Regions from separate parts of the Motilibacter rhizosphaerae genome, predicted to be linked through region 3. Evidence: riboswitches for the same ligand, from Rfam matches in the RefSeq annotation. Region 3 holds a riboswitch; each other region holds the start of a gene.

Region 1 (2,255 bases), 190 kb from region 3:
TCCGCGCGGCCCGCGAGCACGCCCGAGCCGTACGGCGCGTAGAGCTTGTGCCCCGAGAACGCCACCCAGTCCGCGCCCAGCGCGGCGAGGTCGAAGCGGCGGTGCGGCACGAGCTGCGCGGCGTCGACGGCGACCCGCGCGCCGTGCGCCTGCGCGACGCGGACGAGCTCGGCCAGCGGCCACACCTCGCCGGTGACGTTGCTCGCGCCCGTGACCGAGACGAGCACGCGTCCGGGCAGCGCGTCCAGCGCGGCGTCGAGGGCGAGCACGGCCTCCTCGGGGCCGGCCGGCACCGGGAGCAGGACGTGGTCGCCGCGCTCGCGCCAGGAGAGCAGGTTGGCGTGGTGCTCGCTCGCGAAGCTGACGACGGTCACGTCGGCGGGCAGGCAGTGCGCGAGCAGGGAGAACGCGTCGGTGGTGTTGCGGGTGAGGACGACCTCGTCGCCAGGGCGGCACCCGAGGAAGGCCGCGATCCGCTCGCGCGACTGCTCGAGCAGCTCGGTGCTCACCTGGCTGGCGAAGCCGGCGCCGCGGTGGACGCTGGCGTACCACTCCTGGGCGCGGGTCACCGTCTCCTGCACCGCGACGAGCGCGGGGGCGGAGGCGGCGACGTCGAGGTCGGCGTACGCGGTGGTGCCCGCCGCGACGGGCACGAGGCGGCCGGCGCCGACGACGGGGAGCGGGGTGCCGGGGACGACGGTGCCGGTGGTGGGGGCGTCGAGGAGCAGCGTCACGGGACTTCTCCAGGTCCGGGGACCCGGAGGACGACTCGGCGGGTCCGCGCTTGCCGAGCCGCACTGCGCGACCGGCCAGGTCGTCACCCGGAGCACCCCGCCGCGGAGGAGGGTTGCCGACCAGCAAGCCGGGGCTGAACGCTGGCACTCGTGACCTGCGTGCAGTCTGTCACAGCCGCCCGCGGGTCGCGCAAGGGGGATCACCCGGACGGAGCAGCGAGCACGCCGCCACTCGCGTTCACGCCGTCCGCACCTCCCGGAAACGCGGCACCCCTAGCGTCCGCCCCCATGAGCGCACAGGTCGTCGCCGACCCCTACACCTGGCCCTACGACGGTGACGTCGACCCGGCCCGCACCGCCCTGCTCTGCATCGACTGGCAGGTCGACTTCTGCGGCGACGGCGGCTACGTCGACGCGATGGGCTACGACCTCGGCCTGACCCGCGTCGGACTGGGCCCTACGGCCGCGGTGCTCGCCGGTGCCCGCGCCGCCGGGATGCTCGTCGTCCACACGCGCGAGGGGCACCGGCCCGACCTCTCCGACTGCCCGCCGAACAAGCTGTGGCGCAGCAGGAGCATCGGCGCCGGCATCGGCGACCCCGGCCCCCAGGGCCGCATCCTCGTCCGCGGCGAGCCGGGCTGGGAGATCGTCCCGGAGGTCGCCCCCGTCGCCGGCGAGGTGGTCATCGACAAGCCCGGCAAGGGCGCGTTCTACGCGACCGACCTCGACCTCGTGCTGCGCACCCGCGGGATCAGCCACCTCGTGCTCACCGGCATCACGACCGACGTCTGCGTCCACACGACCATGCGCGAGGCCAACGACCGCGGCTACGAGTGCCTGGTCCTCGAGGACTGCACGGGAGCCACGGCGTACGAGAACCACCTGGCAGCACTGCAGATGGTCAAGATGCAGGGCGGTGTCTTCGGCGCTGTAGCGACCTCCGAGGCGTTCCTCAAGGCGCTGGAGGCGCGGTGACCGCCGGCGCCACGGAGCAGCTCGAGCTCGACCGCCCGGACGTCGTCGCCGAGGTCCGGGCGGCGTTCACGGCGTACGAGCAGGCGCTCGTCGACCACGACGTGCCCGCGATGACCGCGGCCTTCTGGGACAGCCCGTCCTGCGTCCGCTACGGCGTGGCCGAGCGGCTCTACGGCGCGGCGGAGATCGAGCGCTGGCGGACGGGCGCCACCCCCGTCGGCCGGGACCGGCGCCTCGGGCCGACGGTCGTCGCGACCTTCGGCACGGCGTACGCGGTGGTGAGCACGGAGTTCCGCTACGCGTCGCAGCCCGGGGCCGTCGGCCGGCAGAGCCAGACGTGGGTGAAGCTCGCCGGCACCTGGCAGGTGGTCGCCGCGCACGTCTCCGTGCAGCCGGAGGACGAGCAGCCCGACGGCTAGTCCGCCGGGAGCTCCAGCGGCAGCCCGAAGCCCGGGAACAGGTGCGCGACGTCGAGGAACGACGTGATCCCGGTGACCCGGCCGTCGCGCACGTCGACGACCTGCAGCGCCCAGGCGCGGTGGACGC
Region 2 (2,255 bases), on a different contig from region 3:
CGGCGCAGCGCGCCGCCGTCGTCGAGGACCCGCCCGCGGATCCCGGGGTAGCTCGTCTCCAGCGCCTCGAGCAGGTCGGCGAGGGTCGCCTCGTCGCCCGGCTCTGCGGTCACCTCGGCGGCGCCACCGGTGTAGGTCCGGAGGATCGTCGGGATGCGGACGCTGACGCTCATGCGAGCCCTGCCTTCTGGAACGCGTCGTAGGACGGGGGGATGGTGGCGCTCGGGCCGACGACGGGCGCGACGGCGTCGAGGGTCTTCAGCCCGTCACCGGTGTTGAGGATGACGGTCTCGGCGTCGGGGTCGAGCAGCCCTGCGGCGAGCAGCTTGCGGGTCACGGCGACGGTCACGCCGCCTGCGGTCTCGGCGAAGATGCCCTCGGTGCGCGCGAGCAGGCGGATGCCCTCCACGACCTCCTCGTCGCTCACGTCGGCGATCGCGCCGCCGGTGCGGCGCACGACGTCGAGGGCGTACGGGCCGTCGGCCGGGTTGCCGATCGCGAGGGACTTCGCGATGGTCTTGGGCCGGACGGGGCGGACCACGTCGGTGCCGTCGCGGTAGGCCTGCGAGACCGGCGAGCAGCCCGTGGCCTGCGCCCCGAAGACCTTGTACGGCGTGGCCTCGACGAGCCCGGCCGCGCCGAGCTCCTTGAACGCCTTGTCGACCTTGGTGAGCAGCGAGCCGGACGCGACGGGGGCGACGACCTGCTCCGGGAGGTGCCAGCCGAGCTGCTCGGCGACCTCGAAGCCGACGGTCTTCGAGCCCTCGGCGTAGTAGGGCCGCAGGTTGATGTTGACGAAGCCCCACGGCTGGTCGGCCGCGACCTCGCTGCAGAGGCGGTTGACGTCGTCGTAGCTGCCCTCGACGGCCACCAGCGTGCCGCCGTAGACCGCGGTGGTGACGGTCTTGCCGGCCTCGAGGTCGCTCGGGACGAAGACGACCGAGCGCAGCCCGGCGCGCGCTGCGGCGGCGGCCACCGCGTTGGCGAGGTTGCCGGTGGAGGCGCAGCCGATCGTCGTGAAGCCGAGCTGGCGGGCGGCCGAGAGCGCGACGGCGACGACGCGGTCCTTGAACGAGTGCGTGGGGTTGCCCGAGTCGTCCTTCACCCACAGCGAGCGGATGCCGAGCTCGCGCGCCAGGTTGTCGGCCTTGACAAGCTTGGTCCAGCCGGGCCGCAGACCGGGCTGGGAGGCGACGTCGGCCGGCACGGGGAGGAAGTCCTTGTAGCGCCACAGCGACTGCGGGCCGGCGGCGATCTGCTCGCGGGTCACGCGCGGGACGTCGTAGACGACCTCGAGCGGGCCGAAGCACTCGAGGCAGGCGTAGTGGGGGCCGAGCTCGGTGCGCGTGCCGCACTCGCGGCAGGCGAGGGCGACGGCGGGGCCGAAGGAGGTGACGGAGTCAGAGCTCAGGAGCGTCATGGTGCGAGGCCTCTCCTCATCTTCCCTGCGGTCTTTCCGCAGGCCGGAGTTGGCACCTACTCCACGACGGGCCTCGTGAGGACGAGACGTCGTGGAGGGTTGCCGGGGCTTCAACGGGCCGTTCCCTCTGCCCCTCTGGATGAGCGGTGTTCAGTTGTGGTGCCGTCCTGCCCGGTGGAGCAGTCGGCACGGACCAGGATAGACGATGCTCGCGGGCACCGTCAGGGCGTGCCGAACCACCGGTCCCACACCGGGCCCGGCACGCGGACCGGCAGCGGCGCGACGCCGAGCGCCCGCCACGTCACGGGGCCGACGACCCCGTCGACCGCGAGGTGGTGGGCGCGCTGGAACCGACGCACGGCCAGGGCCGTCGCCCGGCTGAACTGCGGTGCCGGGGCGATCCCGAGCCGCCGCCGCAGCGCCGCGACGGCCGGGCCGTGCGAGCCGCGCTTGAGGACGAGCCCGGCGTACGTCCGCAGGTCGTCGCTCTCGACGCTGACCGGACGGGCGAGCGTCGGGCAGAGCGCGTCGGAGTCGCGGACGTCGTCGTACCACTGGGTCAGCACGACCGGACCGCCGGAGAACGAGGCCTGGTGGCACATCGCGAGCGCGCCCGCGCGGCCGCGGCGCCCGGCGGTGGCCCACACCGGCAGCTCGGAGCGCATGCCGCCGGTGATCTCCCGCCAGCCGTACGCGTACGAGTAGAACCCGACGCCGAAGCCCGCCTCCTGCAGCGCCCGCACCGCGCCGAGCAGCACGGCGCGGTTCGCCGCGGTGTCGTGCGCCCAGTCCTGCACCTTGCGGTGCTCCACGTCGAGCCAGACGACGGGCACCT
Region 3 (2,255 bases):
CGATGTCGACGCCCTGGCGCGGCACGAAGGAGACCTCGCGACGCCCGAAGTGGCGGGCCTCGAAGGGCCGCAGGGAGGCCTGCACGCGCAGGCCCGCGCGACCGGTGCTGACGTAGTCGAGCGTGGCGACGGCCTTGCTCAGGTGGAAGGGCTCGGTGTGCGTGACGGTGGCGCTCGGCACGAGGCCGATGTGCCGCGTGGTCGGCGCCACGCGTGCGGCGGTCAGCACGGCGTCGAGCCGGCCGCGGACCCGGTCGGTGCGGCCGTCCGGCGCGTCGTCGCGCTCGGACTGCAGGGCCAGCCCGTCCTCGATCGTGACGAGGTCGAGCAGCCCGCGCTCGGCCACCGCGACCAGCTCGGTCCAGTACGCCGCCGACAGCAGGTCGTGTGGCGCGGCGGCCGGGTCGCGCCAGGCCGCGGGGTGCCAGCCGGCGCCCTCGAGGCCGACGGCGAGGTGGAGCTGGCTCATCGCTCGCCCTCCCACTCGAGCTGGACCGCACCGGGCCCGGTGAACGAGGCGAAGCGGGTGGTGGAGCGGAAGGCGGGGAGCGCGTACAGCTCGCGCCCCCAGCGCCAGAGGGCGGGCCAGTGCGGCAGCGCCGGGCCGATGCGGCCGCCCACGTTGTGCTCGGCGTCGTAGCGGACCACGGAGACCCACAGCCGGACATCGGCCTCGGTGAGCTGGTCGCCGAGCAGGAACCTGCTGCCGGACAGGCGCTCCTCGAGCTCGGCGAAGCGCGCGAGCAGGCGCTCCCGCGCCTGCGGGGCGCCCGGGCCGTCGCCCCCTGCCACGCTGATGCCCTGGTTGACGTCGGGGCCCAGCTGCGCGTCCAGCGCCTCGATCTCGTCGCGCAGGTGCTCGGGGTAGGTGCCAGCCGTCGCGCCGAACTGCGTGGCGAGGTCGATGCCGAGCAGGCGGAAGTCGTTGCTCACCACGCGGCCGGTGACGCGGTCCCACAGCGTCGGGACGGAGACGAGCCCGTCGAAGCCCGGCTCGGTGCGGTCGTACGCCTCGCGCAGCAGGGCGAAGCCGTTGACAGGGTCCGGCCCGTGCGTCTCGCGGAACGCCCAGCCGCGGCCGTCGCGCTCGTCGTCGACGAAGGACACGGAGACGACCTCGGCCAGACCGTTGAGCGCCAGCTCCAGCGTGACCCGCTGGGACCACGGGCAGAACCAGCCGGCGTAGACGTGGTAGCGCCCACCGACGGCGGGGTAGCCGCTCGCCCCGTCCGCCGTGATGCGGTCGGTGAAGCGGTACACCGGGCGCGTGTCTCCGGGGTCGCGGTGCACCGCGTAGGTGCCGTGCTCCCCCACGTCCACGGGGCTGGCGCAGGTCGCCATGCTCATGCGTCTCCTGTCGTCGGGGAGCACGAGGCCGAGCCCCACGAGGGGAGCCCGGACCCGCGCTTGCCGCGGTGCGGCCGTGTCCTCACCCGGGGCACCCCGCCGCGGTCGGAGGGTTGCCGGCCAGCTAGCCGGGGCTTGTCGCTGGCGCTCGTGACGACTCCGAGCATGCGTCGAGATCCTCGTAGCGGCAACCGTTCTATCGCCCCGTTCCACATCGTGGACAGGTCCTCGAACCGGTCGGCCGGGGGGCCGGAAGCCGCGTACGGTCCTCGCCAGACGACCTGCGGGAAACGCCCCGGCACCGCGGGTCCCGTCCCCGCGGCTCGGCAGGACGCACGCCCGCGTCCCCGGCTCGCGCTCCCCCTCGCCCTGGAGATCCCGCATGAGCGCCACGCAGACGCCCGAGACCGGCACTGCGCCACCGGTCCCGGCCCCGCTCCCGAAGGCAGCCGAGCAGGGCGCCGCCCACGGCAGCGACCCCACCGACGGGCTCCTCCCCGGCCGCCCGCTGCCCGCGCGCCGCCCCGGCCGCTGGGCCGCGACCGCGGTGACGCTGGTGGTGGTGGCGCAGCTGGTGCACGGCCTCGTCACCAACCGCGCCTTCCAGTGGACGGTCGTCGGCGACTGGTTCGTCGACCCCGTCGTGCTCGACGGTCTGCGGATCACCCTCGAGGTGACCGCCCTGAGCGCGGTCCTCGGGGGCGCGCTCGGCGTGCTGCTGGCCCTCGCCCGGCTCTCGGGCGTACCGCTGCTGCAGGGCGCGTCGTGGGTCTACGTGTGGATCTTCCGCTCGGTGCCGATGCTCGTGCTGCTGCTCCTCGTCTTCAACTTCAACGCGCTCTACAGCCGGTTGCAGGTCGGCGTGCCGTTCGGGCCCGGCTTCGCGCACGTCGACACGCTGACGCTGC

The links. A riboswitch is a leader RNA that binds a small molecule or an ion and turns the genes downstream of it on or off. The one in region 3 is predicted to bind S-adenosylmethionine.
Region 1: linked by a shared signal. The riboswitch ahead of EV189_RS09290 (aminotransferase class V-fold PLP-dependent enzyme) and the one ahead of EV189_RS08385 (glutathione S-transferase C-terminal domain-containing protein) in region 3 are both predicted to bind S-adenosylmethionine.
Region 2: linked by a shared signal. The riboswitch ahead of thrC (threonine synthase) and the one ahead of EV189_RS08385 (glutathione S-transferase C-terminal domain-containing protein) in region 3 are both predicted to bind S-adenosylmethionine.

The regions. Positions count from the first base shown of each region.
Region 1 covers NZ_SGXD01000002.1:813,251-815,505, forward strand. The annotation lists gene EV189_RS09290 (aminotransferase class V-fold PLP-dependent enzyme) at 1-734, opposite strand, end outside; SAM riboswitch class IV at 776-890, opposite strand; gene biuH (biuret amidohydrolase) at 1,023-1,709, shown strand; gene hpxZ (oxalurate catabolism protein HpxZ) at 1,706-2,128, shown strand; gene EV189_RS09305 (sigma-70 family RNA polymerase sigma factor) at 2,125-2,255, opposite strand, start outside.
Region 2 covers NZ_SGXD01000003.1:869,009-871,263, forward strand. The annotation lists gene EV189_RS14760 (MoaD/ThiS family protein) at 1-173, opposite strand, end outside; gene thrC (threonine synthase) at 170-1,420, opposite strand; SAM riboswitch class I at 1,434-1,566, opposite strand; gene EV189_RS14770 (peptidoglycan-binding protein) at 1,642-2,255, opposite strand, start outside.
Region 3 covers NZ_SGXD01000002.1:621,016-623,270, forward strand. The annotation lists gene EV189_RS08380 (LLM class flavin-dependent oxidoreductase) at 1-469, opposite strand, end outside; gene EV189_RS08385 (glutathione S-transferase C-terminal domain-containing protein) at 466-1,347, opposite strand; SAM riboswitch class IV at 1,399-1,503, opposite strand; gene EV189_RS08390 (amino acid ABC transporter permease) at 1,730-2,255, shown strand, end outside.